3 regions of the Streptomyces sp. NPDC051133 genome follow, and region 3 is predicted to be linked to each of the others. Evidence: riboswitches for the same ligand, from Rfam matches in the RefSeq annotation. Region 3 holds a riboswitch; each other region holds the start of a gene.
The links. Region 3 has a riboswitch for cyclic di-AMP ahead of AB0N17_RS10285 (transglycosylase family protein). Riboswitches for the same ligand answer to the same signal wherever they lie in the genome.
Positions count from the first base shown of each region.

Region 1: another riboswitch for cyclic di-AMP. It lies ahead of AB0N17_RS30540 (transglycosylase SLT domain-containing protein); the one in region 3 lies ahead of AB0N17_RS10285 (transglycosylase family protein).
Region 2: another riboswitch for cyclic di-AMP. It lies ahead of AB0N17_RS30450 (C40 family peptidase); the one in region 3 lies ahead of AB0N17_RS10285 (transglycosylase family protein).

Region 1 is NZ_JBFBBK010000035.1:12,340-22,120, reverse strand. It holds gene AB0N17_RS30565 (NAD(P)H-dependent oxidoreductase) at 76-669, shown strand; gene AB0N17_RS30560 (ABC transporter permease) at 703-1,620, opposite strand; gene AB0N17_RS30555 (ABC transporter ATP-binding protein) at 1,607-2,581, opposite strand; gene AB0N17_RS30550 (sigma-E factor regulatory protein RseB domain-containing protein) at 2,641-3,840, opposite strand; gene AB0N17_RS30545 (polyprenyl synthetase family protein) at 4,081-5,091, opposite strand; cyclic di-AMP (ydaO/yuaA leader) riboswitch at 5,713-5,894, shown strand; gene AB0N17_RS30540 (transglycosylase SLT domain-containing protein) at 5,898-6,386, shown strand; gene AB0N17_RS30535 (Cof-type HAD-IIB family hydrolase) at 6,432-7,244, opposite strand; gene AB0N17_RS30530 (FAD-dependent oxidoreductase) at 7,613-8,815, opposite strand; gene AB0N17_RS30525 (ATP-grasp domain-containing protein) at 8,861-9,781, opposite strand, start outside.
Region 2 is NZ_JBFBBK010000034.1:87,522-97,302, reverse strand. It holds gene AB0N17_RS30470 (cobalamin B12-binding domain-containing protein) at 1-231, opposite strand, end outside; gene AB0N17_RS30465 (alpha/beta fold hydrolase) at 456-1,307, shown strand; gene AB0N17_RS30460 (M23 family metallopeptidase) at 1,564-3,042, shown strand; gene pcrA (DNA helicase PcrA) at 3,070-5,556, opposite strand; cyclic di-AMP (ydaO/yuaA leader) riboswitch at 5,819-5,988, shown strand; gene AB0N17_RS30450 (C40 family peptidase) at 6,000-7,196, shown strand; gene AB0N17_RS30445 (tellurite resistance/C4-dicarboxylate transporter family protein) at 7,517-8,482, shown strand; gene AB0N17_RS30440 (hypothetical protein) at 8,486-8,839, opposite strand; gene AB0N17_RS30435 (NlpC/P60 family protein) at 9,257-9,781, shown strand, end outside.
Region 3 is NZ_JBFBBK010000007.1:69,980-79,760, reverse strand. It holds gene AB0N17_RS10310 (glycoside hydrolase domain-containing protein) at 1-124, shown strand, start outside; gene AB0N17_RS10305 (SurA N-terminal domain-containing protein) at 349-1,002, shown strand; gene AB0N17_RS10300 (nucleoside triphosphate pyrophosphohydrolase) at 1,126-2,196, shown strand; gene AB0N17_RS10295 (cytochrome P450) at 2,238-3,536, shown strand; gene AB0N17_RS10290 (transglycosylase family protein) at 3,684-4,730, shown strand; cyclic di-AMP (ydaO/yuaA leader) riboswitch at 4,928-5,100, shown strand; gene AB0N17_RS10285 (transglycosylase family protein) at 5,105-5,794, shown strand; gene eno (phosphopyruvate hydratase) at 6,102-7,409, shown strand; gene AB0N17_RS10275 (septum formation initiator family protein) at 7,525-8,001, shown strand; gene AB0N17_RS10270 (DUF501 domain-containing protein) at 8,078-8,686, shown strand; gene AB0N17_RS10265 (Ppx/GppA phosphatase family protein) at 8,683-9,624, shown strand.

The DNA.
Region 1 (9,781 bases), on a different contig from region 3:
TGGCGGAGATTGCTTGCGTGTGCATAAAATGCACACGCCTTGATTCGCGGTACGACATCACCACCTGGGGGACCCATGAGCCGCCGTTTCCTCTTCGTCCTGGGCAGCTCCCGCCCGGACGGCAACACCGAACTGCTGGCCCGCAGGGCCGCCGAGCAGCTGCCCGGCGATGTCGAACAGCGTTGGATCCGCCTCGCCGAGCATCCGCTGCCCGACTTCACGGACCAGCGGCACGACAGCGACCACACCCGCCCGTCCCCGGACACCACCCCCGGCCTGCTGCTGGACGCCACTCTTGAGGCCACGGACCTCGTGATCGCCTCGCCGCTGTACTGGTACTCCGTGTCCGGCCACACCAAGCGCTACCTGGACCACTGGTCCGGCTGGCTGCGCACCCCCGGCCTCGCTTTCCGGGAGACCCTGGCCGGCCGCACCCTGTGGGGCATCGCCGCGCTGGCGGACGCCGAGCCGTCGGTCGCCGACCCGTACGTCGGCACCCTCAACAACTCGGCCGCCTACCTGAGGATGCGCTTCGGCGGGGTCCTGCTGGGCAACGGCAGCGCACCGGGGGACGTACTGAGGGACACCGACGCGCTGCGCCGCGCGAAGACGTTCTTCGCCCAGGAGGCACCCCTCGCGCGCTTCCCGTACGAGACGGCCGCCCGCTAGCACCTACGCGCCGAGGTCCCACGCGCTGATGTCCTACGCGCTGATGTCCTTCGCCGTGAACCGCGCCCAGGCCGCCGAGCCGAACACCGCCGCGTACAGCGCCTGGAGACCGAGGTTCTTCGTCAGGTCGTCCCAGTACACCGGGTCACGCATCAGGTCGGCGAAGGACAGCCAGTAGTGCGAGAAGAAGTACGGCTGCAGCGCGTGCAGCTGGGGTATCTGGTCGAGGATCTGGACCGTGATGAGCAGGCCGACGGTGGTCGCCATCGCCGCTATGCCGCTGTTGGTGAGGGTCGACACGAACAGGCCCAGGGCCGCCACGCCGACCAGTGAGGCGGCCACGACCAGGGCGATCAGCAGGGCTCTGCCGAGTCCGTCGGTGAAGCCGATCCGGGTGCCGGAGATCGTCATCAGGTCGCCGAGCGGGAAGAGCAGCGCGCCGACGATCAGCGCCGACACCGCGACGACCAGGGTGGCCAGCAGACAGAAGGCCAGCACGGTCGTGTACTTGGTGAGCAGCAGCCGGGTGCGGCCGGCCGGCGCGACCAGCAGATAGCGCAGGGTGCCCGCGCCCGCCTCACCCGCTATCGCGTCGCCCGCCACGACCCCGACGGCCATCGGCAGGAAGAACGGCAGCGTCGCGGCCAGCGCCGTGAACACCAGGAACAGGCCGTTGTTGGTGATCTGCGAGATGAACGCCGGGCCCTGTCCGCTGTGGTCCGCCGTCCCACCGCCCCGCGTCTGGATCTTCACCGCGATCCCGACCAGCACGGGCACCGCGGCCAGCACCCCGAGGAGGGCGAGCGTGCGCCAGCGTCGGAGGGTGGTGACCAGCTCGCTGCGCAGCAGTCCGAAGGTCCACAGCGGGTTCGGGCGGCCGGCACCCGGTACGGCTGGTGCGGCCGCTGCGGCCGGTGCGGCCGGCGCCTGGAACGTCTCAGCCCGCGACATCGAAGCCCTCCCCCGTCAGTGCCACGAACGCGTCCTCCAGGGAGGCGCGTTCCAGCGTGAAGCCCCGCACGCGTACACCCGCCGCGACCAGGGCCGCGTTCACCTCGGCCAGGTCCCGCGCGGGCGGTTCACCGGTGACCCGGTCGCCGTCGGCGGTGACGTCCCCGACGCCCTGCTCCTTGAGCACCCCGGCCGCCTCGGCCGCGTCCGGAGTGGTCACCACCAGGCGGCCGCGCGCCCCGGCCGCGAGGTCGGCCACCGCGCCCTGGACGACGAGCCGGCCCTGGGTCATGACGGCCGCGTGCGTGCACACCTGCTCGATCTCGTCGAGGAGGTGCGAGGAGAGGAAGACGGTCGTGCCGTCGGCGGCCAGCTCCCGGATCAGGGTGCGGATCTCCCGCATGCCCTGCGGGTCGAGGCCGTTGGTCGGCTCGTCCAGCACCAGCAGTCCGCGCGGCTGGAGCAGCGCGGCGGCCAGGCCCAGCCGCTGCTTCATGCCGAGCGAGTACGCCCTCGCCTTCTTGCCGGCGGCGGCCGCGAGGCCCACCCGCTCCAGGGCGGCGGCGACCCGGGCGCGCCGGGTGCGGGGGTCGGCGGTCGGGTCGGCGGCGTCGTAGCGCAGCAGGTTGTCCCGGCCGGAGAGGAAGCCGTACAGGGCGGGGCCCTCGATGAGCGCGCCGACCTGCGGGAGGACCGCGCGGGCCGACCGGGGCATGGGCCGGCCCAGGACGTGCGCCGTGCCCGCGGTCGGCTCGATCAGACCCATCAGCATGCGGATGGTGGTGGTCTTGCCGGAGCCGTTCGGACCGAGGAAGCCGAAGACGCTGCCCGCCGGGACGGTCAGGTCCAGACCGTCCACGGCGAGGTGTCCGCCGCGGTAGCGCTTGGTGAGGCCGCGCGTGGCGATGACGCTCTCCCGCGCCCGGCCCGGGTCCCGCTCCGTGGCGGACGGTCCTGCCATCGACTCCCCCCTCGTGTCCTCGCCCCCGAAGGGGCGCGTCCCGTGGTGCCCGAAAGGGGCTACTTGCCCGCGTCCGCCGCCTTCACCAGTGCCTCCTTGGTCACCGCGCCGGCGTAGACCTTGCCGTCGTCCGTTATCAGGGCGTTGACCAGACGGGTGGAGAAGACCGTGCCCTTGCCGAACTTCCCGGAGACGTGGTCACCGAGCGAGCCGAGGAATCCGCCCAGGTCACCGGCCTTGGAGCCGCTCGGCAGGCCGCCCTTGGCGCCGGTGTCGAAGGTGGCGACGGACGTCCAGCCCTTGCCGACGACGGTGGCGCCGCCCGGGCCCTTGGCGAAGTCGCCGCCGGGCAGGGGCGCGTGCTTCCGCTCCCCGGGCTGCTGCTTGTCCTCGGTGACCTTCGCACCCTTGGGCGGGGTGAAGCGGAAGGTGGAGGCATCCGGCTTGGCGAAGGAGACCTGGGTGAAGCCCGCGTCGACCACGGCGGCGCCGCCGCTCTTCGGCGTCAGGGTGAACTTCAGCGGCATGCCCGTCTTCGCGTCCACGGCGATGCTGATCGCGCCGACCGTGGTGCCGGACTGCCGGGGCTTGATGAGCAGCTTGTAGGCGTCGCGCCCGGCGACCTGCTCGGTGCCGTCGACGGTGACGGACGTGGTGTCGTCCACCGACTTCAGCGCCTCGTCGGCGAAGTTTTTGGGCGTGGCCGGGGGCTCGGCCCTGTGGTCCTTGCCGGAGTCGGCCGCCGTGCCGTGGTGGACCTCGTTGCTCTTGCTGTCGTAGCCCCAGACGTCCTTGCCGTCGTGGATGACGCTGTACTCGGACCCCTGTTCCAGCAGCGACACCTTCTGCTTCTCCGGGCCGTCGGCGGCCACGCGCAGGGTGTGCATGCCGGAGACCAGCTCGGTGAGCCTGGCCTTCGGGTCGGCGGAGGATCCGTCGCCGGACCCCTTGGCCGCCCCGGAGATCAGGCCACTCTCCAGGCCGCCGAGGTCGGGCAGGCCGAGGTCGGTGCTGATCCTGACCGTGCCGGACAGCTGCTGCACGTCCGACTTGGCGATCTTGTTGATGAGCTGCTGCGCGGTGATCCTGGGCAGGTCGGGGTCACCGGAGTCGGCGAGCGCCGGGACCAGCCCGATCGTGGCCGCTGCCACCCCCACCACCGCGACGGGGACGGCGTACCGGGCGGCCTTGCGCCGGCCGGAGCGCGGGTCCTCGTCCCGCGCGACGCCCGCTGTGTCGTCGGATTCGTACGGTGCCATGTGTGCCTTACCTCCGTCGTCGGCGGCGGCTGTCCTCACGCTGGTCCACCTGAGCCGCCATTCTCACCCGAATCGGTGAGGAGTGGTGATTTCCGTGGTTTCCATCTCACCAAATCGGCCATGAGGAAGCGTCAGACCTCGGAGCCAACTCCGTGTACGCCTGCGGTATGACACGTAGGGGCGGCGACTCCCCCGACCCGTAGGGGTCGGGCGGGACGACGCACCTGCCGGCGCCGGTGCTCAGCCGGCGCGGTGCACCACCGCGTCGCACAGCTCCAGCAGCGCCGCCTTGGCGTCGCACTCCCGCAGCGGGGCCAGCGCGGCCCGCGCCTCCTCCGCGTACCGGACGGTGTCCCGCCGGGCCTGCTCCAGCGCGGGGTGGTCGCGCAGGGCGGCCAGCGCCTGGGCGTGCCGGGCGTCGTCGCTGAGGTCGGAGTCCAGCAGCTCGCACAGCGCGATGTCCTCGGGCAGCCCCAGCCGGGCCGCCCGCTCGCGCAGCCGGAGCACGGGCAGGGTCGGGATGCCCTCGCGCAGGTCGGTGCCCGGGGTCTTGCCGGACTCGTGGGAGTCGGAGGCGATGTCCAGGACGTCGTCGGCGAGCTGGAAGGCGACGCCGAGCCGCTCGCCGTACTGGGTGAGCACGTCGACGACCGTCTCGTCGGCGCCGGACATCATCGCGCCGAACCGGCACGACACCGCCACCAGCGAGCCCGTCTTGCCGCCGAGCACGTCCAGGTAGTGCTCGACCGGGTCACGGCCGTCCGAGGGGCCCGCGGTCTCCAGGATCTGACCGGTGACCAGCCGCTCGAACGCGAGGGCCTGCACCCGGACCGCCTCGGGGCCGAGGTCGGCGAGGATCTGGGAGGCGCGGGCGAAGAGGAAGTCGCCGGTGAGGACCGCGACGGAGTTGCCCCAGCGGGTGTTGGCGCTGTCCACGCCGCGCCGCACGGCCGCCTCGTCCATGACGTCGTCGTGGTACAGCGTGGCGAGGTGGGTCAGCTCCACGACCACGGCCGACGGCACGATGCCCGGCGCATAGCGGTCGCCGAACTGCGCCGCGAGCATCACGAGCAGCGGCCGGAACCGCTTCCCCCCGGCCCGTACGAGGTGCTGCGCGGCCTCCGTGATGAACGGGACCTCGCTCTTGGTGGCCTCGAGCAAGCCTTCCTCGACAGCCGCCAATCCGGCCTGGACATCGGCTTCCAGAGCCTGGTCCCGCACGCTCAGCCCGAACGGCCCGACGACGGTCACGAGGGGTCTCCTGTCTGCTGGTGTCTGCTGGCGCTTACGCGGTTTGTCGATAGGTCGCTGCCATCACTCAAGTCAGCGTATCCGGTCCTGTTTCGATCACCGATAGCGCCCACCGGTCCAGCCTGGGCGGTATCGGATCATGACCGTTATGTTTGTGATCGGATAGTAAGAACGGACATTTATCGACTTAACCGCAATCTGACCGCTTTGTCGCGGACCGAGGGGCGAGCGGAGTAACGTGCGCGCCACCCTCCGTACCGCTGCGGCCACGGTCACGACGACGGGTACCCCCCTCGACGACGACGGGCACCTCGCCAGGGGTTCCACGGCCGGCCGAACCCGAGCGCAAATCGCCCGAATCCCCCATGTCCGATTTGACGTAATTCGCTATTCCGTGAGTTGAGTCACGCACCCCCACCCGGCACCCGAGGCCTGCCCGTCGACGCCTCCTTCCTTGCCGCACCGCCGAGTTGAGGATTGGCGAACGCAAAGGATCAAGTACCCCATACGGCACAGACCAAGGTCAAATGGGGCGTTCCATGAATCCTTAACTTGTTCCCGACATGTGCTCTCGCATACGTTCCGGGCCGTCGGGCGGAACGCCGAATCCTGCCGCCGCCCGCATCCCCATCGACGAACTCATCCATGCGGCAGGAGCGGGGGACCCAGGTAAGCGCCGGATCGGACGGCACACGTCGCGCCGGAACGGCTAGGGGTGAAGCCGTGCCTTCCCAGAGGGCACGGCCGGGCACCTCCCCGCCCGAACCCGACAGCTCACCTCGCAGGCGACGGAGAGGAACTTTCCCATGCCTGCTGCCGCTCAGCACCGCCGTACCTGGAGCAACCGCTTCATCCGCACCGTCGCCGTCGCCGGCACCGGTGCCGCCGTCCTCGCCCTGCCGCTCATCGGCGCGGCCAGCGCGTCCGCCGCCACCCCGGCCGCCACGACGGCCGCGACCACCCAGGCCGGGTACCCCGACAACCTGGACGGCTGGATCCGCGAGTCCCTCTCGGTCATGGCGCAGAAGGGCATCCCGGGCTCCTACAACGGCATCTACCGCAACATCATCCGCGAGTCCTCGGGCAACCCGAAGGCCATCAACCTCTGGGACTCCAACGCCGCCAAGGGCATCCCGTCCAAGGGCCTGCTCCAGGTCATCGACCCCACTTTCAACGCGTACCACGTGGCCGGAACGTCGTCCGACATCTACGACCCGGTCGCGAACATCACCGCCGCCTGCAACTACGCGGCCGCCCGGTACGGGTCGATCGACAACGTGTTCGGCGCCTACTGACGGGCGTCGCCGCGCTAGGGGCACAGGCTCCTACTGATGTTCCGGTCAGTCGGTCGGGAACAGTCTTTCGAGGACGACGGCGATGCCGTCGTCCTCGTTCGACGAGGTGACCTCGTCGGCCACCGCCTTGAGTTCGGGGTGGGCGTTGGCCATGGCCACCCCGTGTCCGGCCCAGTCCAACATCGGGATGTCGTTGGGCATGTCGCCGAAGGCCAGCGCCCGGCCGGGAGCGATGCCCAGCCGCTCGGCGGCCAGCGCCAGCCCGGTCGCCTTGGTCACCCCGCACGGCTGGAGTTCCACGGTCCCCGGCCCCGACATGGTGACCGTCGCCAGCGACCCCACCGCCGCCCGCGCGAGGGCCGCCAATGCGTCGTCCGACAGGGTGGCGTGGCGCAGCAGCACCTTGCTGATGGGCGCGCGCCACAGGTCCTCGCGCCGCCCGACCCGCACCGCCGGCAGGGTCGGGTGTGGCATCCGGTATCCGGGCTCGATGAGTGTCAGCCCGTCCACGCCGTCCTGGTCGACGGCCGCGTAGACCTGCCCCACCTCGGCCTCGATCTTGCCGAGCGCGGTCTCGGCCAGCTCCCGGTCCAGCCGCACCGACCACAGCAGACGGCCGCTCGCGGCGTCGTAGACCTGTGCGCCCTGCCCGCACACCGCGAGCCCCCCGCAGCCGAGGCCGGCCAGCAGGGGCCGTACCCGCGGGGCCGGGCGGCCCGTCACCACCAAGTGGCGCGCACCGGCCCGCGCCACCCGCGCGAGCGCCGCGAGGGACCGGTCGGAGACGGTGTCGTCGCGGCGCAGCAGCGTCCCGTCCAGGTCGGTGGCGATCAGTGCATACGCGGGGGTGGGTGCCATGATCAGAGAATACGGACACCACGCCCCGCCGACTCACCTGTGATTGCGCGCACTTGTGTGCTGCTCGACCCCAAGTGGTGCCCGGCTGCCCCCTGATGGCGCAGTCGGCGCCGCCGGCCGCTCCTCGTCGCAGCGGCCGGCCGCCTCCTCCCGCAGCACGTCCCGGCACCGGCTCCCCGGGACGGTCGGAGAGCCGGACGATCCGCTCGGGCGGCCACAGCGCGGCGCGCACGTTCGCCGTCGGGACGTGCACGCGCGCGCCGTGACCGGTGTGCCGGTCCGCCCGCGGCCTCACGCGCTCCGCGGCACCGCACGCACTCCCCGATGTTCCGGGTGCGTTCGGTCCGCCGCGGACGGTCCGGCCGTCGTCAGCCGTGTGCCGCCGCCAGGTGTTTCGCCAGGCGCGGGGAGGCGAACTCCGTGCCACAGACGAAGCGCATCACCGGGCCGTACGACGACGCCGCCGGGAGACCGGTGAAGTACAGGCCGCGGACGGAGGAGACGTAGCCGGGGCCGAGCTTCGGCGCGCCGCGGCTCACCTCGAGCCGGGTGCGCAGTTCATGGCCGAGGAAGTCCATCGCCGCGATGTCGACGCGGTAGCCGGTGGCGGCGATGACGTGGTCGGCGGTGAGCCGCTCGCTGCGGCCGCCGTGCGTGCGGACGGTGAGGACGGGGCTGCCGTCCGGCGCCTCGGCACCCACCACGCGCGCGACGTCGTCCACCTGCACGCTGCTCTGGAAACGCTCGCGCAGCCACCAGGCGCCGAGCGGGCCGAGGACCCGGCGGACCAGGTAGTGGCGGGCGGGCTCGGGCAGGTAGCGGTAGGGGTGCGGGTAGTAGCTGAGCGCCCACAGCGACCAGGCGCGGCCGAACGGGGACTCCGGGCGCAGCTTCGGCTGGTCCCAGGGCGGGGCGCCGAAGGCGACCCGGCCCCGCCCGCGCGCGACCACGCGCACGCGTGCACCCGCCTCGGCGGCGAGCGCCGCCGTCTCCAGCGCCGACTGGCCCGCGCCGATCACGATCAGTTCCTTGCCGGCGAAGCGGCTCAGGTCGTGGTGCTGGGAGCTGTGCGAGACCGGGCCGGTCGGGGCCGGGCCGTCGGCCGCCGCGCCCGCCAGCTCCGCGGGGAGATGGGCCAGCCCCGACAGGCCGGTCGCGACGACGACCGCGCGCGCGGTGAACAGTTCTCCGGAGTCCAGTTTGAGTTCGAAGCCGCCGCTCTTGTCGCGGTCGACGGAGACGACCCGGACCCGCTCCAGGTCGGGGAGCAGCTTCTGCTGGAACCACTCGCCGTAACCGATGAAGGCCTCCACCGGGATGATGTCCTCGTCGGTCACCAGGCGGCGGATTCCGGCCGCGTCGCAGTAGTCGGCGAGGGTGTGGCCGGACTGCGGGCAGTCGAGGCTCGAGGCGACGGGCGTCGACTTCAGGAGCATGCCCTGAGGCATGTGGTCGCGCCAGCTGACCATGGGGTCGCCGAAGACGCGGACGGGGATGCCGCGCGCCCGCAGGTGGGCGGCGGTGGACAGGCCGAACGGCCCGGCCCCGATGACTGCAACCGGTCGAATCACGAAGTCCCTCCCCAGGACACGGTGCGCCACTCTGCGTGGCCTTGCCTACTTCGTGGAGGTGCTGCTGCCACGGCGGTTGGTCCGCCACAGCTGATAGAGGTGCTTCGCGCCCGGACGCACGAAGCGGGCGAGCATCGTGAGGAACGGCAGCGGGTCGTCACCCGCGAGCCAGGCCAGCTCCGTCCCGCTCGCCTTCACCGGCGCGTGCGGCGTCGTATAGCCGCTGCGGCGGTAGGCGAGGAGGGCGGGGAGGTCGATGTTCTCCACGATGTAACGGTGGCCGGCGCGCTGTTCCCCCTCCGGTACGGCGCGGCCGGTCAGATTCAGGTGCATGGCGCGGACGACGTCCACCCCCGACTCGTTCTCGAAGAGCCGGAACTGGGCGCCCATGCGCGGATTGAAGTCGAGAAGCTTGTACTGTCCGTCGCGCCGGTCGAAGCGCAGATCGAGGTCGATGATGCCGCTGAAGCCGATCTGTTTGATGAAACGGACGGCGAGGTCGGCGAGTTCCGGGTTGTCGACGACGTACGCGTTCGCCGTCATCCCCGCGTGCGGCGGCCAGGAGCGCACCTTGACGCCGGTGAACAGCGCGAGCGGACCGGAGTCGGCGTCGAAGCAGGCGTGCACGATCCAGTCCTCGGCCTCCTCGCGCGGCAGGTACTCCTGGAGGATGACGCCCGGTTCGTCGCCCCAGTCGCGGGCGAGGCTGAGCAGGCCCTCGCGGGTGGCGATCCTGGTGGTGCCGTTCACGGCGGGGCGTCTGCGCCGGACGAACGCCTCGCGGTTCTTGGCCACCACGGGGAAACGTGCCGTGTCGGCGAAGGCGACGATTGCGTCGTACGACTGCGGGAACGCCGCCGCGGGGCTCGCGATGCCGTGCTCCGCGCACAGTTCGTGCAGCCCCTGCTTGCTGGCGAGGCGGCGGGGCAGAGCCGGGTCCACGCGCGGGAAGAGGAATGATCCGGC
Region 2 (9,781 bases), on a different contig from region 3:
CGCGGCGAACAGCGTGTTGTGCGCGCCGGAGAGGATGGACAGGCCGATCGCGTCGGCGTCCTCCTGGATGGCGGTGTCGACGACCTGCTCCGGTGTCTGGTGGAGCCCGGTGTAGATGACCTCCATACCGGCATCGCGCAGGGCGCGCGCGATGACCTTGGCCCCTCGATCGTGGCCGTCGAGCCCCGGCTTGGCGACCACCACGCGGATCGGACCGGCTGCCACACCCATCACTGCCTCCATCAAACGACCACGGAAGCGATCGCTTCCGTCCGTAACGACAAGTACCGCACTTTTGGCGCGTTCCGCCACCCGTCGCGAAGTGAACGAACGTTATCTCCAGCATCCCGCAACCGGCGGTTTTACGGTGCGCAGCGAGGGGGAAATCACACGGTGGGACATAAGGGCACACGGGGGAGCGAGCCGTCCGCCGGCGTGCCGACAGGAGGTCGGCCATGAAGGTCACCGGGGTACTGCCACTCTTCCTCCCGCTCTGCCGCCGTCTCTGGCCGGGCAGAATCGCCGGACTCTCCCTGGCGCTGCTCAAGGCGACGGCCCTGGAGGCCGCGATCCTGGCCGGACATCTCCTGCTGTATCCGACGGGCCTCGTCCAGGAGCGCCGCTGTGCCGCCCTGCCTCCGGGCGACGGCACGGCACAGCTGCCGGTGCGGACCGGCCCGCCGGTCGTGCTGCTGCACGGCTTCATCGACAACCGTTCGGTGTTCGTGCTGCTGCGCCGCAACCTCGCCCAGCACGGCAGGCAGCGGGTCGAATCGCTCAACTACTCCCCGCTGACCTGTGACATCCGCATCGCGGCCGAGCTGCTGGGGCGGCACGTGGAGGAGATCTGCGAGCGCACCGGCAGTGACCGGGTGGACATCGTGGGGCACAGCCTCGGCGGGCTGATCGCGCGGTACTACGTGCAGTGCCTCGGCGGCGACCTGCGGGTGCGCACGCTCGTCACCCTGGGCACCCCGCACTCGGGGACCCGGGTCGCGCCGCTGGCCGACGCGCATCCGATCGTGCGCCAGATGCGGCCCGGCTCGGAGGTGATCGAGGCGCTGTCCCGGCCCGCCCCCGGCTGCCGTACCCGGTTCGTCAGCTTCTGGAGCGACCTGGACTCCCTCATGGACCCGCTGGAGTCGGCCTGCCTGGAACACCCCGACCTCGAGGCGCACAACGTCCGCGTCACCGGCATCGGGCATCTCGCCCTGCCCGTGCACCCCGCGGTGGCGGCCGGGATACGCGAGGTCCTCGACGCGCCGCACCCCGGAGACCGGATCGCCGGCGGACTGACGGTGGCGTGACAGGGAGGTGGGCGGCCGGGTGTCCGCGGTGCGGCGAGGGTGAAGACGGCGTGACATTCAGGTGACGGAAAGTCACCTGACATCGAACACCAATCGAACTCTCGGCCAAACTCCCGTCCGGCGTCCCCCGAAACACGGCCGATTGCCCGTTTCCGACGGACGCGAAACCGGCCGAAGATTGTCGCGCCCAGGTACCGGCGGGTACAGTCGCCGCACTGCTCTGGCAGCCCCTGTTGTCGAGGCGAAAGAGAAGTTGGTGAACGACCGTCACCCGTCGGGGATCATGACCACCCCGGCTCCGGCTTCCGACGCCGCCTCCGCGCACTACGCGCCGTACGGGACAGCGGAAGCCCGCTACGACGACTTCACCACCTACGGCGGTTACGACGCCACCGGTTTCGCCACCCAGGGTGCGAACACCGGGACGTTCTCCACCGACCCGCTCTTCGGCAGCCTGCCCGGCACCGAGCAGACCACCGGCGCGTACGACACCACACAGTGGCAGACGCAGACCGGCCAGAGCCCGGACTACGACCCGTACGCGGCCCAGCATCACGCGGCCTATGACTCCGGCGCCTACGACACCACCGCCTGGACCGTTCCCGCGCAGGCCACGGGGCACGACATCAGCGGCCAGTGGGACGCGAGCGCGTGGCTCCAGCCCGACCAGTCCGCCGGCGCCGACCCGACCCAGCAGTGGGAATGGGGCACGCAGACCTTCGACACGGGCGCCTACGACGCCACGCAGTGGAACTCCGGCGCCCATGCGGTGCCCGAGCAGGCCGGAGAACCGTTCGACCACCAGGGCGGAGAAGCGTTCGACCCGCAGACCGGCGAACCGTTCGACCACCAGGCCGGCGAACCGTTCGACCAGCAGGCCACCGCCACGTTCGAGCAGGTCGGCGAGGCCCAGGCGGCCGCGGCCGGCGAGGAGTTGCTGGACGACCAGGAGGAGGCCGCCCCGGCGCCTGCGACCCGCGCGGGCTCGCGCAGCGCGGCGCGCTCCCGGCGTCGTACGCCCGCCAAACGGTCCGCGCTGCTGACCGTCGCCGTACCCTCGGCCTGTGTGATGGGTGTCGCCGGGATCGCCGCCGCATCGGTCGGCGCCCTCACCGACGGCACCAAGGACACCACGGCGTCCGCCTCGGACGCGCACGCGGTCCAGCCGTCCGTCGCCAACAGCAAGCTGGACACCCAGCTCAAGACGCTCTCCGACGGCGCCGACGACTTCGCCGACCGCGCGAGCCGTACCCAGGAGCGGATCGACCTCAAGAACCAGCAGGTGCTGGAGAAGAAGAAGGCCGCCGCGGAGGCCGCGCTCAAGGAGCGTCTGCGCCCCAAGTTCGTGCTGCCGGTCACGCAGAGAGGGCTCAGTGCCTACTTCGGCCAGGCGGGCGTGAACTGGATGTCGGTGCACACGGGCATCGACTTCCCCGTCGCCTACGGCACCACGGTGATGGCCGCGACCGACGGCACCGTCAGCACCAAGTGGAACAGCGCCTACGGCAACATGCTGATCCTGACCGCGAAGGACGGCACGCAGACCTGGTACTGCCACCTGTCCAGCTACCGCGTGCCCTCCGGTACGACCGTCAAGGCCGGCCAGCCGATCGCCTACTCCGGCAACTCGGGCAACTCCACCGGCCCGCACCTCCATTTCGAGGTGCGCCCGGCGGGCGGGGCGGCCATAGACCCGCTGCCGTGGCTGCGCAGCCACGGGCTCGACCCCACGTAGCGGCCGGGGGCGGTGCCCCCGGACCTCCTACAGCTTCTCCACCGGCGCGTACCGCAGCAGCAGCCGCTTCGGCTTGCCGTCGCCGAAGTCGATCGTCGCCTGCGCCTTGTCCTCCGCGCCCGACACCGCGACGACCGTCCCGAGGCCGAACTGGTCGTGGGTGACCCGGTCGCCGACCGCCAGGGACACCGCCGGCTTCTCGGTGGTCCGCCGCGTGGCGAACCCGGAGGCGCCCGCCGCCGACGAGCGCGAGCGCGTCGAGGACAGCGAGGCGGCGATCCCGGACGCCGGCCCGGACGACACTGGCGCCACCGCCCCCGTCCGCTTCCAGTCCACGTGCGTGGCCGGAATCTCCTCCAGGAACCGGGAGGGCGGGTTGTACGACGGCTGGCCCCAGGCGCTGCGCATCGCCGACCGCGTCAGATACAGCCGCTCCCGCGCGCGCGTGATGCCGACGTACGCCAGGCGGCGCTCCTCCTCCAGCTCCTTGGTCTGGCCGAGGGCACGCATGTGCGGGAAGACGCCGTCCTCCATGCCGGTCAGGAAGACGACCGGGAACTCCAGGCCCTTGGCGGTGTGCAGCGTCATCAGCGTGATGACACCGTCGCCGTCCTCCTCGTCGGGGATCTGGTCGGAGTCGGCGACCAGCGCCACCTGCTCCAGGAAGTCGGCCAGTCCCGCCGGCTCGCCCTCGCCGCGCTCCTGCTCGAACTCGAGCGCCACGGCGGCGAGTTCCTGGAGGTTCTCGATGCGGGTCTCGTCCTGCGGGTCGGTGGAGTTCTGCAACTCGGCCAGGTAGCCGGTGCGTTCGAGTATGGCCTCCAGGACCGTGGCCGGTCCGGCGCCGGACTCCACGATGGTGCGCAGGTCCTCCATCAGCGTGTTGAACCGCTTGACCGCGTTGGTGGAGCGCGCGGCCATGCCGTACGCCTCGTCGACCCGCCGGAGCGCCTGCGGGAAGCTGATCTTCTCGCGCTGGGCGAGGGCGTCGATCATGGCCTCCGCGCGCTCGCCGATGCCCCGCTTGGGCACGTTGAGGATGCGGCGCAGCGGTACCGAGTCCTCGGGGTTGGCGAGGACGCGCAGGTACGCGAGGACGTCCCGGACCTCCTTGCGCTCGTAGAAGCGGACACCGCCGACGACCTTGTAGGGCAGGCCGACGCGGATGAAGATCTCTTCGAAGACGCGGGACTGGGCGTTGGTCCGGTAGAAGACGGCGACGTCGCCGGCCTTGGCGTCACCCGCGTCGGTGAGACGGTCTATCTCGTCGGCGACGAACTGGGCCTCGTCGTGCTCGGTGTCGGCGACGTAGCCGGTGATCCGCGCGCCGTGGCCGGCGTTGGTCCACAGGTTCTTCGGGCGGCGGGACTCGTTGCGCTCGATGACCGCGTTGGCCGCGCTCAGGATGGTCTGCGTGGAGCGGTAGTTCTGCTCCAGCAGGATCGTCGTCGCGTCCGGGTAGTCCTCCTCGAACTGGAGGATGTTGCGGATCGTCGCACCGCGGAAGGCGTAGATCGACTGGTCCGCGTCACCCACCACGCACAGCTCGGCGGGCGGGACGTCGTACTCGCCGGGCGGGGTGTCGGCCTCGTCGGCGCGCTCGCCGGTGCCGACGAGTTCCCTGACGAGTGCGTACTGGGCGTGGTTGGTGTCCTGGTACTCGTCGACCAGGACGTGCCGGAAGCGACGGCGGTAGTGCTCGGCGACGTCCGGGAAGGCGCGCAGCAGATTGACCGTCGTCATGATCAGGTCGTCGAAGTCGAGGGCGTTGGCCTCGCGCAGCCGCGACTGGTACAGGGCGTAGGCCTGGGCGAGGGTCTTCTCGAAGCCGTCGGCGGCCTGGGCGGCGAAGTCCTCCTCGTCGATCAGCTCGTTCTTCAGATTGCTGATCTTGGCGCTGAAGGACTTCGGCGGGAAGCGCTTGGGGTCGAGGTCCAGGTCGCGGCAGACCAGAGCCATCAGGCGCTTGGAGTCCGCGGCGTCGTAGATCGAGAACGACGACGTGAAGCCGAGCTTCTTCGACTCCCGGCGCAGGATGCGCACGCACGCGCTGTGGAACGTCATCACCCACATCGCGTTCGCCCGCGGGCCGACGAGCTGCTCGACGCGCTCCTTCATCTCGCCCGCGGCCTTGTTGGTGAAGGTGATCGCGAGGATCTGGCCCGGGTGCACGTTCCGCTCGGCGAGCAGGTGCGCGATGCGGTGGGTGAGCACGCGGGTCTTGCCGGAGCCGGCACCGGCGACGATGAGCAGCGGAGTGCCGGCGTGCACGACCGCGGCGCGCTGGTTCTCGTTCAGCCCTTCCAGGAGTGCCGCCGCGTCGATCGCGGGACGCGGGGCACCGTCGCGGTAGTAGGCGTCCCGGTCCGGCGGCACGTCGAACTTCCCGCCGAACAGATCGTCCGGAAGCGGCTCCGGAGCGTGGTCGTCCTCGGGCGGTGGCGGGGGCTCCTCCTCGTGCCCGCGCGAGGGCTGGAGGTCCGCCAGGAAGCTGTCGTCAAAGAGGCTGCTCATCGCTCTCCGAGTCTAGGGCGCCCCACCGACAACCGGCCGCCGTCCCCGGAACATGGCCGGTCCCGTGGACGGTTGATCTTCGTGTCAATAAGGCCCGATGACCCCTCACGCTGCGGAAGCGCCTGCTCACGTGGGTGTGAAAGTGCCCTCAGGTCACGGAAATGTATCGGACATACCTCGCACCAACCTTCACAGAAGACACACGAGTTGGCTAGGTTTCCGTCAGGCCGCACGACCCCTCTCCGGCGAACGTCGCCGGGCCGTACGGCCTCCGCCGAGTCCGGCGCGCCCCGCACGGTGCCCGGAGCCGGGGACCCACCGATCCTGGGGTGAATCGGCCGACTCCCGCCCGGGACGACGCCGTAGGGCAACCCTTCCGAACCACCCGCCCGAACCCGACAGCTAACCCGGTAGGCGGCGCACGTTGGAAGGAGTCGCCAGCTTTGGCGTCGCACCGCAAGCCGCGCCCCGCCGGCACCCGTGGACCGGGCCTGCGTGGCCCCGCCCTCGCCACCGCCGCGTTCACCTCCGTGGCCGTCCTGTCCCAGACGGCCGAGGCGGCCCCCGCCGACGACGGCAGGCCGAGCCTGGAGGAGATCGAGAAGAAGATCGACGAGTTCTACCGCCGCGCCGACTCGGCGCCGGAGGAGGAGTCGGCGGCCCGGCAGCGGGCGCGCGCCGAGGAACAGGCCGCGGCCCGGCAGCGGGCCAGGGCCGAGGACCAGGCGGCGCGGGAGCGCGCACTGACCGAGAACCGTACGGCCCGCGAGACGGCGCCCGGCGAGGACCGGACCGTCCGGGAGCAGGCGCACCCCGGGGACGGGACGGCGGGGCACCGGGCGCTCACCGGGGACCGGACGGCCCCCGAGTGGGCGCGCGCCGGGGAACCGCGCCAGGAGGGCGCCCGGCGCGCGGCCCGGCGCGCCCGGCCCCGCGAGGGTCTGGCGCCGTTCACGGTGGCCCCCGACCCCGCCGCCTCCCTCCTCGCCGAGTATCCGCAGGACCACTTCGCCCAGCACAGGGTGATGAACCGGCTCGCCTCACACGTGAAGGACGCGGCCGGGCGCGGGAGGGCCACCCGGACCACGGAGACACCCGAGACACCAGCCGCCGCGCCGTACGACGTGAAGGGCGCCAAGGCCACCGTCCAGCGCAAGCTCGTCCTCGCGCGCGAGCTGCTGTCCCGGCTCACGGCCGAGGCGGACTCCCGCCCGGCCGCGCTCCCGCAGGAGAAGCAGCCGGACGTCGGCCCGCAGGCCCACGTCGTCTCCGGCCCCGAGGCCACCAGGGCCGAGAAGGCGATCGCCTTCGCCCGCGCCCAGATCGGCAAGCCGTACGTGAGCGGCGCCAGCGGTCCCGGCTCCTACGACTGCTCGGGCCTGACCCAGGCCGCCTGGAAGGCCGCCGGCGTCACCCTGCCACGCGCGGCCCGGGACCAGGCGGTCGCCGGCACCGTCGTGGCCCTCGACGACGCCCGCCCCGGTGACCTGGTCTTCTTCCGCGAGGACAGCAGCCACGTCGGCCTCTGCACCGGCGACGGCATGATGATCCACGCCCCGGGCCCCGGCGCGTACGTCCGCGAGCAGGCGGTCCACCACACCGGGGAGCCGGTGATCCACAGCGTGGTGCGACCGGTCTGACCGGCGGCGGACGCGGGGCGGGCGCGCGTCCGCCCCGCGGGACCTACGCCGTGCGCGCGCCACACGCGCGCGTACGGTGCACAGGACTCGCGGCCGATCGCACGCGCGCGCGTACGGGTGCGTCCGTCCTGTGCCGTGCCGGCGCCGGGCACGAACCACGCATCGTGCCCACGCCCGGCACGAACCGCACGTCGTACCCACGCCGTGCCCGCGCCGGGCACCGCCGGTTCTCCGTGCCCGGGCGCGTCCCGGCGTTTTCACCCGCCCTCGCGCGCGTGCCCTTCCCGATGCCGGGCCGCTCGGCTGCCTAGCATCGGCGCATGTCCGGCTTCTCGGGTCTGCGCGCGTGGTGGGCGGGACGGCCTCCCGCGGCCGGGGCCGCCGTGATGGCGACCGGCATCCTCTCGGTGGGCCTGCACCTGACCGGTGACGAGACGCTCTCGCGGGTGGCGCTGGTGCTGACCGGACTCGGCTGGATCGCGCTGGCGGCCGACTTCGCGCTGCGGCTGGCCGGCGAGCGGCAGCGCTGGGTCACCGAGGCGGAGAGCCCGGGCGCCCTCACCGCCGTGGCCGCGACCACCGTGCTGGGCACCGGGCTCTCCACGCCGGGCCTGCAGACCCTGGCCGCGGCGCTGCTGGCGCTCTCGGCGCTGCTCTGGCCGGTGCTGCTCGTGCTGGTCATGGGGCACTGGAAGCGGCGCATGCCGGGTGCGGTGTTCCTGTGCTGTGTGGCCACCCAGGGGCTCGCCGTGCTGGCCGCCACGCTGGCCGTGGCCGAGGGGACGGCATGGCTCGCGCACACCGCGCTGGTGCTGTTCTGGCTGGGCCTGGTGCTCTACGGGGTCGCCCTGCCCCGCTTCGACGCGCGGCAGGTGCTGGAGGGCCCCGGGGACCACTGGATCGCGGGCGGGGCGCTGGCGATCTCGGCGCTGGCCGGGGCGAAGCTGCTCCTGGCCGGCGACGGCCGCCTGTACCTGTGGGACGGCGACGACCGCGCGGTGCTGGTCACGGCGACGGTCGTGCTGCTCGTGCTGGACCTGGCCTGCTACGTCGTGCTGCTGGCCGCCGAGGCGGTGCGGCCGCGGCCCGGCTACGACATGCGCCGGTGGGCGACGGTGTTCCCGATGGGAATGACGGCGGTGGCGACGCTGTCCGTCGCGGCCGCCGTGGGCCTCCCGTGGCTCAGGGGGCCGGGACGCGTGCTGGTGTGGGTGGCGGTGGCGGCGTGGCTCGTGACCGCCGCCGGTGCGGTGCGTGCGGCCCGCGCCGGCGGCGGGGACGGCTGACCGTCAGGTCCAGAGCACCGCGATGAAGACGTTGGTGGCGGTCAGCGCCCCGACCAGCCCGAACTGGGCCGCGTCGATCTTCTCCTCGTCGCGCTTCACGTAGACCAGCCCGAGGATCACGATCAGCAGGGCGAGCTTCACGCCGATCTTGACGGCGTTGACGTGGTGGTCGTCGGCCTGGTTGAGGCCGACCAGGGCCACGCCGGTGACCAGCATGGTCAGCGCGCCGTGCAGCATCCCGGGGACGAACCGGGCCGTGCCCTGGCCCATCGCCTTCATCTGGGTGAGGAAGCCGCCGAGGAGCGCGGCGATGCCGATGATGTGCAGGCCGACGAAGAGATGGATGAGTACGTCCATGGAGCCGGAGCCTAACCAGGGGCCCTGGAGCCCTCCGCCACCGGGCCCGGTGTTCGAGCCGGTGGATCTTGCATATATGCGCTCCATAGCAGCCCGCGACTCTCGCCGGTCACGGTTTCCCCGCTTCGGTCACCACGCTGCGTGAAGAAGACGACTCCGGACCGGTGACACGGTCACAAACGGTCACCCGAGATCCGTCGAAGCCAGTTCCGTACACCGCGTTACCGACTCGTCACCGTCAGGCCTAGCGTCCTCCCCCAGGTGACCGGCTCCCCACCGCCGCCCCGGGCCAGGGGCGGCAGCCGGTCGCCCCCGCCGAGAAAGGTCCGGCGGCGGCCCGTTACCCCTGTGCGGGCCGCCGCCGGCCGTATCGACCGCTCGGTCGTACGGGTCGTACGGAAGGACGTGACGGTCCAGGTGGCAGCGCACCGCAAGCCCCGGCAGAGCCCGCTCAGCGGTCATACGGCCCGGACGGCCGTCACGATCGCCCTGGCGGGTGCGGCCACCGCGACGGGCTTCGACGGGACCGGCCACGCCGAGCCGCGGTTCACGCCGGCGCAGGTGAAGGCCAGGGTGGACAAGCTGTACCAGGAGGCCGAGACCGCCACCCAGAAGTACGACGGGGCGAAGGAGAAGGCGGACGCGGCCCAGCACCGGCTGAACACGCTGCGGGACGAGGCCGCCCGTCGGCAGGAAAGGCTCAACACGGCCCGGGACGCGCTGGGTTCGATCGCGGCGGCACAGTACCGCGACGGCGGCATCGCCCCCGCCTGGCAGCTGGCTCTGTCCAGCGATCCCGACCGGTACCTGGACGACGCCGCGTTCGCGGAGCGGGCGGGTGACCGGCAGGCCACCGCCGTGGCGCGGGTGCGCGAACAGCTGCGGGAGATCGAGCAGTTGCGGGGCGCCTCCCGGGTGGAGCTGACGGCGCTGCGGTCCCGG
Region 3 (9,781 bases):
CACCCAGTTCACCGGGCACAGCCGCGGCCATCAGTACATGGTCAACAGCAAGGAGTCGCACGGCGGGGTCACGCTCACCGTCGACCGTGACGCGTGGGACGCGCCGGTGGCGATCACCGGCTGATCACCGGCTGATCCCCTGCCGATCCCCTGCTGATCTTCGGCGGCAGGCGCGGCGGTGCCCGAAGCGCGCGTGAATCGTTGGTCGAATGGGTTGGCCACAGCCTGCCCACTGCCTACCATCGATCATCGCAAGACTTTGTGCGCCCGCCCGTCGCCCGACCACCACCCCTGGTGGAGACGCTGCGCGTCGCACCTGTTATTGCAATCTCCCCGCTGGAGGTTTCCTTGCACCGCCGCCGTCGCACCGCGCTCGTCCTCACCGCCGCGATCGCCGCCGCGGCACCCCTCCTGACCGCCTGCGGAAACGATGCGCACCCGGGCGCGGCAGCCGTCGTCGGAGGACAGCGGATCAGCGTCGCCCAGCTGCAGGACCGGGTCGACGAGATCCGCAGGGCACAGCGGGCCGCGGTCCCGGACGAGACCCAGTACCAGCAGGTGCTGGCCTCCACCGGCAGCCTCACCCGCGACACCCTGCACAACATGGTCCTGGACCGGGTGCTGCACCGTGCCGCGCGGGACGAGGGCATCGCGGTCACCCGCAGGGATATCCAGCAGATGCGGACGGGCCTGGAGCAGCAGGCCGGCGGCGCCAAGGGGCTGGAGACGGCCTGGCTGGAGAAGTACGGCATCGCCCCGGCCCGCCTCGACGACAACCTCCGCCTCCAGCTGGAGGCGCAGAAGCTGGCGGCGAAGCTGGGCACCGACACCACCCAGCCCGCCTTCTGGAAGGCCCTGTCCAAGGCGTCCCGGGAACTCCACGTCGACCTGAACCCGCGCTACGGCTCCTGGGACGTGCAGAAGAGCAGCCGGGTGGACGCCAGGACGCCCTGGCTGCGCGAGGTCACCACGGCTGCGGGCGGGCAGCCGGCGACGGCGTAGGACGGCGGCCGGGAGCGGTCAGGGGGGCGAGGGGAGCAGGCCGTCGGTCATACGATCGCAAGATCGTCTCGGCCCTGTGGACAACCGAAACCGCTCCCTCCCGCCGTGCGTTACGTTCGAACCGTGAACGCAACCAGCCCCGAACCCACCGGCCCGGAACCCGCCGGCGCCCCGGACGGCCCCGGCCGTGTCGTCCTGCTCACCACCAGCCACCGCGTCGCGCCGGGCCTGCTGTCCTGGCCCGCCTGGCAGGCCCTGCGCGCCGCCGACGCCGTGCTGTGCGCGGACGGCGCCCATCCGCAGCTGCCGTATCTGCGGGAGGCCGGAATAGCGGTGCAGCAGGCGTCCCCCGGCGCGCAGGAGCTGGTCGACGCCTGCGCCGGCGGGCGGACCGTGGTGGTCGTGGCGACGGGCGAGGGCGAGCCGGCGCTCACCGACGGCCTGGCCCGGATGGCCGGCTCCGGCCGCGTCGCCATGCCGGACCTGGAGCTGCTGCCCGCCTCCTACGACCTGCCCGGCGCCCGCCTCCTGGACCTCGTGCAGGTCATGGACCGCATCCGCGCGGAATGCCCCTGGTCCTCCCGGCAGACGCACCGGGGCCTGGCCAAGTACGGCATCGAGGAGGCCTACGAGCTGGTCGAGGCGATCGAGGCCGGCGACCGCACGGAGCTGCGGGAGGAGCTGGGCGACGTCCTCCTCCAGGTCGTCTTCCACTCCCGGATCGCCGAGGAGGACCCGGACGCGCCGTTCTCCGTCGACGACGTGGCCGGCGGCATCGTCGCCAAGCTGATCCACCGCCACCCGCACGTCTTCGGCGACGAGGAGGCGCAGACACCGGAGGACGTCAAGGAACACTGGCTGCGCACCAAGGCCGAGGAGAAGCGGCGCAGCTCCGTCACCGAGGGCGTCCCGCTCGGCCAGCCCGGCCTGGCCCTCGCCGCCAAGCTCGCCTCCCGCGTCCGCACGGCGGGCCTGGACGTCCCCCTGCCGCAGGGCGAGGGCATCGGCTACGAGCTGCTCACGCTGGCGGTCCACGCCGAGGCGGCCGGTGTCGACCCGGAGGCGGCCCTGCGGGCGGCGGCGCGGGCGTACCGGGACGGGATACGGGCGGCGGAGGGACTGCCCGGGGAGGAGCCGGACGCGATGCCGGACGCGATGCCGGACGCGATGCCGGACGAGATGCCGGGCGAGTAGGGCCGGCGCGGCGGTCCCCGTGGGACGGATACCGTCGGGGGGTGACCGAGCAGCCCCACCCCCCGACGGCCCCCGACCCCGCGCCCGCCCTGTTCACCTGGGAGTTCGCCACCGACCCGTACCCCGCCTACGCCTGGCTGCGCGAGCACGCGCCCGTGCACCGGACGCGGCTGCCCAGCGGGGTGGAGGCCTGGCTGGTCACCCGCTACGCGGACGCCCGGCAGGCCCTCGCGGATCAGCGGCTGAGCAAGAACCCGGCGCATCACGACGAGCCCGCGCACGCCAAGGGCAAGACCGGCATTCCGGGCGAGCGCAAGGCCGAGCTGATGACGCATCTGCTGAACATCGACCCGCCGGACCACACCCGGCTGCGTCGGCTGGTCAGCAAGGCGTTCACACCGCGCCGGGTCGCCGAGTTCGCCGCCCGGGTGCAGGAGCTGACCGACCACCTCATCGACGGCTTCGCGGCCCGTGGCTCCGCCGACCTCATCCACGAGTTCGCCTTCCCGCTGCCCATCTACGCCATCTGCGACCTGCTCGGCGTCCCGCGCGAGGACCAGGACGACTTCCGGGACTGGGCGGGGATGATGATCCGGCACGGGGGAGGGCCCCGGGGCGGGGTAGCCCGGTCGGTGAAGAAGATGCGCGGCTACCTCGCCGAGCTGATCCACAAGAAGCGGGCGGCGCTGCCCGCCGAGCCCCTGCCGGGCGAGGACCTCATCTCCGGTCTCATCCGCGCCTCGGACCACGGCGAGCACCTCACCGAGAACGAGGCCGCCGCCATGGCCTTCATCCTGCTGTTCGCCGGTTTCGAGACCACCGTGAACCTGATCGGCAACGGCACCTACGCCCTGCTCACCCACCCCGGGCAGCGCCGGCGCCTGCAGGAGTCCCTGGCGCGGCAGGAGAGGGAGCTGCTGGAGACCGGCGTGGAGGAACTGCTCCGCTACGACGGCCCGGTGGAGCTGGCCACCTGGCGGTTCGCCACCGAGCCGCTCACCCTCGGCGGGCAGGACATCGCCCCCGGGGACCCGGTGCTCGTCGTCCTCGCGGCGGCCGACCGCGACCCGGCGCGGTTCGCCGACCCGGACGTCCTCGACCTCGGCCGGCGGGACAACCAGCACCTCGGGTACGGGCACGGCATCCACTACTGCCTCGGCGCGCCGCTCGCCCGGCTGGAGGGCCAGACCGCGCTCGCCACCCTGCTCACGCGCCTGCCCGATCTGCGGCTCGCCGTGGATCCGGCCGAACTGCGCTGGCGCGGCGGCCTCATCATGCGGGGCCTGCGCACCCTGCCCGTGGAGTTCGCTCCGGCACCCGACAGAGCCGTACAACCGTAGACACGTCAGACGTTCAACTCTGTGATCTTCACGTGATCTGTGCGGCATTAACTTGTGACAAGTGATCGTCTGCCGATACGTTCACCCATCAGCGCGGCGTCGGCACCATCCGCCGCGCGGTCCTGCCGTCGCACGAAAGGCTTCCGCATGCTCTCCGGGAACGGTCGTCACCGTCGCCCCCGTCAGGCTCCGGCCCTCCTCGTCGCGGCCGGAGTGACCGGCTCCGCCATCGCCATCCCGCTGCTCGGCGCCGCGAGCGCCAACGCGGCCGACGGCACCACGTGGGACAAGGTGGCCGAATGCGAGAGCGGCGGCTCCTGGAGCGCCGACCCCGGCAACGGCTACTACGGCGGCCTGCAGATCTCGCAGGCCGACTGGGACAAGTACGGCGGCGCGCAGTACGCCGAGCGGGCCGACCAGGCCAGCCGGTCGCAGCAGATCGCCGTGGCCGAGAAGATTGTCGCGGACCAGGGAACCAAGCCCTGGGCGACCTGCGCGCTGCTCGCCGGAATGACCTCGGACTCCGGGTCGGCCGACGTCGACACCGGCGTCGGGGGGTCCGGCGACACCGGCGATTCCGGCGACTCCTCCGGGTCGGCCGGCCACTCCGACTCGTCCGGTCCGGCGGATGCGGACTCCTCGCCGTCTGCCGGTTCCGACTCCGACTCGGGCCCCTCGACCGGCTCCTCCGACTCCGGGGACGCCTCGGACCCGAGCGCCACGCCGGCCCCGGGCCAGGACGGGGACGCCGGCACCCACCCCGGTACGTCCACCGGCTCGCACGGAACGAACACCCCCAAGTCCGACAAGTCCACCCCGAAGGGCGCCGAGAACTCGCAGGGGTCCGGAAGCTCCTCCACGGTCGACCCCGGTACCGACGAATCGGACAATTCCGAGCAGCCCACCGGCTCCTGGAGCCTCGTCGACACCGGCGCCCTCAGCAGTGGCGGACGTCACCGGGGCGGGAGTGCGGACGAAAGCGTGACAAACGGTCAGAACAACCCTTCTTCCGGCCGTCACGCATCCTCCGGGCCGGACACCTACACGGTCCGCGAGGGCGACACTCTCGCCTCCATCGCCGACTCCCTTGACGTCGACGGCGGGTGGCACGCGCTCTACGTCCACAACAAGAACGCCATCGGTACCGACCCGAACCACATCACCGCCGGTCAGACCCTGGAAGTCAGGTCCTAAACGGGCGAAAAGCGGGGAGAGTTGACGTCCCGTTTGATCCCTGATGTCCGGTTTGGTGAAAGTGTGGGATGACTCTCAGAAGCCCTGATCGTCTTTGAAATTCCGCCGATCGCCTGTCTACGGTCAAGGCCGCTCGTCACCACGGGCCCCGGCTGCCGCAACGCCGAATCCTGCCAGCGGCTGCCCGGGAACAGTCGTCGCGTCAAGCGCCGTAGGCAGGAGCGGGGGACCCAAGGTAAGTGCCGGGCCCAGCAGTTGAGCTGGTACCGGCTGGGGGTGGAGCCGCGCCTCGCGAAAGCGGGTGTGCGGCCGGGCAACTCAACCGGCCCGAACCCGACAGCTCACCTCGCAGGCGTCGGTGAGGGGATCGATCCATGCTGTTTACCGGCAAGGGCAAGCACCGCCGTCCGTCCAAGGCCGTCCGCGCCGTCGCGCTGGCCGGTGTCACCGGCGCCGCCGTCGCCGCCCCGCTGATGGCGGCCGGCAACGCCTCCGCCGCCACCGCCTCCGAGTGGGACACGGTCGCCCAGTGCGAGTCCGGCGGCAACTGGTCCATCAACACCGGCAACGGCTTCTACGGCGGCCTGCAGTTCTCCGCCTCGACCTGGGCCGCGTACGGCGGCACCGCCTACGCCTCCCAGGCCAACCAGGCCACCAAGGCGCAGCAGATCGCCGTCGCCGAGAAGGTCCTCGCCGCGCAGGGCAAGGGTGCCTGGCCGGTCTGCGGCACGGGCCTGTCCGGCGCCGCCTACAACGGCTCCGCGCCCAGCACTTCCTCGAAGAGCACCGCGCCGAGCAGCACCACCCGCTCCACCGACCAGCAGGCCGCCACCCGCTCCGCCAAGCGCACGGCCCCGTCGGCGAGCAAGACCGTCACCACCCCGACCGGCAAGAAGGTCAAGAAGGGCGACGGCGAGTACAAGGTGGTCAAGGGCGACACCCTCAGCACCATCGCCGTGAAGCACCACGTCCAGGGCGGCTGGAAGAAGCTCTTCGAGCTGAACAAGGACATCGTCGAGGACGCGAACCTCATCTACCCGGGCCAGCAGCTGCACCTGAAGTGACAGCCGGCTCCCGGCCCGGCCCCGGCGCCCTCACATCCCCAGGGGTCTCACCGAAGGCCTCGTGAGGGCCGCCCCCGTCCCCACGGGCTCCCCGCCCCGGCGCGTGTTCCCCCGTACGCGCCGGGGCGGGGTTTTTCATGCCCTCACCACGGAGCTTTGTTTCGGGTGGAAACAAAAGGTACGGTCGGCATGTCCACGGGGCGGTCGGTCGGTGGCCGACGCCCCCGGGACGGTTAGGCTCTAGTCGCAAGGCACCGCCGCAAGGCGGCACCCGCCCCGCACTTCCAGCGTCACATCCAAGAAGGAGATGCTCGTGCCGTCCATCGACGTCGTCGTAGCCCGGGAAATCCTGGACTCCCGAGGCAACCCCACGGTCGAGGTCGAGGTCGGCCTCGACGACGGCAGCACGGGTCGTGCCGCCGTCCCGTCCGGCGCCTCGACCGGCGCCTTCGAGGCCATCGAGCTCCGCGACGGCGACCCGAACCGCTACCAGGGCAAGGGCGTCGAGAAGGCCGTCCTCGCCGTCATCGAGCAGATCGGCCCCGAGCTGGTCGGCTACGACGCCACCGAGCAGCGCCTGATCGACCAGGCCATGTTCGACCTGGACGCCACCGACAACAAGGGCTCCCTCGGCGCCAACGCCATCCTCGGCGTCTCCCTCGCCGTCGCCCACGCCGCCTCCGAGGCCAGCGACCTCCCGCTCTTCCGCTACCTGGGCGGCCCGAACGCGCACCTGCTGCCGGTGCCGATGATGAACATCCTCAACGGCGGCTCGCACGCGGACTCCAACGTGGACATCCAGGAGTTCATGATCGCCCCGATCGGCGCGGAGTCCTTCTCCGAGGCGCTGCGCTGGGGCACCGAGGTCTACCACACCCTCAAGAAGGTGCTGAAGGGCCGCGGCCTGTCCACCGGCCTCGGCGACGAGGGCGGCTTCGCCCCGAACCTCGGCTCCAACCGCGAGGCCCTCGACCTCATCCTCGAAGCGATCAAGGAAGCCGGTTACGCGCCCGGCGACCAGATCGCCCTCGCGCTCGACGTCGCCGCCTCCGAGTTCTACAAGGACGGAAAGTACCTCTTCGAGGGCAAGGAGCGCTCCGCCGCCGAGATGACGGAGTACTACGAGGAGCTCGTGGCGGCCTACCCGCTCGTCTCCATCGAGGACCCGCTGTTCGAGGACGACTGGGCCGGCTGGAAGGTCATCACCGACAAGCTCGGCGACAAGGTCCAGCTCGTCGGCGACGACCTGTTCGTCACCAACCCCGAGCGCCTCGCCCGCGGCATCGAGGAGGGCACCGCCAACGCCCTGCTGGTGAAGGTCAACCAGATCGGTTCGCTGACCGAGACCCTGGACGCCGTCGAGCTGGCCCAGCGCAACGGCTTCAAGTGCATGATGTCCCACCGCTCCGGCGAGACCGAGGACGTCACCATCGCCGACCTGGCCGTCGCCACCAACTGCGGCCAGATCAAGACCGGCGCCCCGGCCCGCTCCGAGCGCGTCGCCAAGTACAACCAGCTGCTGCGCATCGAGGAGATCCTCGACGACGCCGCGGTGTACGCCGGCCGCAGCGCCTTCCCGCGCTTCAAGGGGAACGTCGAGGTCTCCAAGGGCTGAGCCGACCCGGGCCGGCTCTTGGCCAGTCGTCCGTACGTCCCCGTACCCGGTCCCGTACCGTGTCCGGGGACGTACGCACGTGTGAAGCACGGACAAGGGGAGGCGGGAAGCCAGGATGGCCGCGAGGGACCGGGACCGTTTCTCCACCGCGACCAGGCTGCGGCTGCTCGGCGAGCAGACGGCTGCCCGGGTCTACCGCTCCCAGACCAAACGGCAGGCCCGCCGCTCCCGGCTCACCGGCCGCGCGGCGCTGCTCGCGCTGGTGCTGTGCTCGATGATCGTGGCGCTCGCCTACCCGATGCGGCAGTACGTCTCCCAGCGCGCCGAGATCTCCGACCTCCAGCGGCAGCAGGAGCAGGCCCGGCAGCGGGTCGAGCAGCTGCGTGACCTCAAGGCCCGCTGGCAGGACGACGCCTACGCCGAGCAGCAGATCCGCCGTCGGCTGCACTACGTCATGCCCGGGGAGACCGGGTACGTGGTCGTCGACCCGGGCGCGGCCAGGCAGTCCCGCGCCGACCTGCGGGCCGCCCACCGGCCCTGGTACACGAACGTCTGGGACGGTGTCGACAAGTCCGACGCCTCCGACCAGTGATCCCCGGCGCTCCCGCCGGACCCTCGGCAAGCCACTCCGAGCAACCCACTCCGAGAAAGCCACTCTGAAAGCAGTCATGGAAACGCCCCCGCCGCCCACTTCGCGCACCGAGCCCACCGACGCGGACGTCGAGGCCTTCAAGCAGCAGCTCGGCCGCCCGCCGCGGGGCCTCAGGGCCATCGCGCACCGCTGCCCCTGCGGTCAGCCCGACGTCGTGGAGACGGCGCCCCGGCTGCCCGACGGCACCCCCTTCCCGACGACGTACTACCTGACGTGCCCGCGCGCCGCCTCGGCGATCGGCACGCTGGAGGCGAACGGCGTCATAAAGGAGATGACGGAGCGACTGCAGAGCGACCCCGAGCTGGCCGCGGCCTACCGTGCCGCGCACGAGGACTACATCCGCCGCCGGGACGAGATCGAGGTCCTGGAGGGCTTCCCGAGCGCGGGCGGCATGCCGGACCGGGTGAAGTGCCTGCACGTGCTCGTGGCCCACTCGCTGGCCGCCGGACCGGGCGTGAACCCGCTCGGCGACGAGGCGATCGCCATGCTGCCCGAGTGGTGGGCCAAGGGCCCCTGCGTGACACCGCCGGGGACGCCGTGCGGCGAGGACCGGCAGGTGGAGACGACCGAGGACGGCAGCGGCCACTTCACCGCCGCGCCCCTGCCGCAGGAGGACGACGAATGACGCGCGTCGCCGCCATCGACTGCGGTACCAACTCCATCCGTCTGCTGGTCGCCGACGCGCACCCGGACACCGGTGAACTCGTCGACCTCGACCGGCGGATGACGATCGTGCGGCTCGGCCAGGGCGTCGACCGCACCGGCCGGCTGGCGCCCGAGGCGCTGGAGCGCACCTTCGCCGCCTGCCGCGAGTACGCCGAGATCATCAAGGAGCACGGCGCCGAGCGCCTCCGCTTCGTCGCCACCTCCGCCTCCCGCGACGCCGAGAACCGCGACGACTTCGTGCGCGGTGTGCTCGACATCCTCGGGGTCGAGCCCGAGGTCATCACCGGCGACCAGGAGGCGGAGTTCTCCTTCACCGGTGCCACCCGCGAGCTGGCGGAACGCGACGACCTCGCCAAGCCCTACCTGGTGGTGGACATCGGCGGCGGCTCCACCGAGTTCGTCGTCGGCGAGGAGCACGTGCGGGCCGCGCGCTCCGTGGACGTCGGCTGCGTGCGGATGACCGAACGTCACCTCGTGCGCGACGGCAAGGTGAGCGACCCGCCCACCGAGGAGCAGATCGCCGCGATAAGGGCCGACATCCAGGCCGCCCTGGACCTCGCCGAGGAGACCGTCCCGCTGCGCGAGGCGCACACCCTGGTCGGCCTCGCCGGATCGGTCACGACGGTCTCCGCGATCGCCCAGGAGCTGCCCGAGTACGACTCCGCGCGCATCCACCACTCCCGGATCTCCCACGACCGGGTCCGCGAGATCACCGAGTGGCTGCTGCGCTCCACGCACGCCGAGCGCGCGGCCGTACCGTCCATGCACCCGGGCCGGGTCGACGTGATCGGGGCGGGCGCCCTGGTGCTGCTCGCGATCATGGAACGGATCGGCGCCGAGGAGGTCGTCGTCAGCGAGCACGACATCCTCGACGGCATCGCGTGGTCGGTGGCGTAGCGGAGGCGTCGCGTGGTGGCGTGGCTCTCTTTTGTTACTTGCCAGTAGCTGTCGGCTGAGCAGGTCGGATAACGTTTGAGCGTCTCCGAGGGGCCTCCCGGGGCCCCTCGTCGACACCCTGGCGGAAAAGTTCGTGAAGTTCTTCACAAGGAATTGG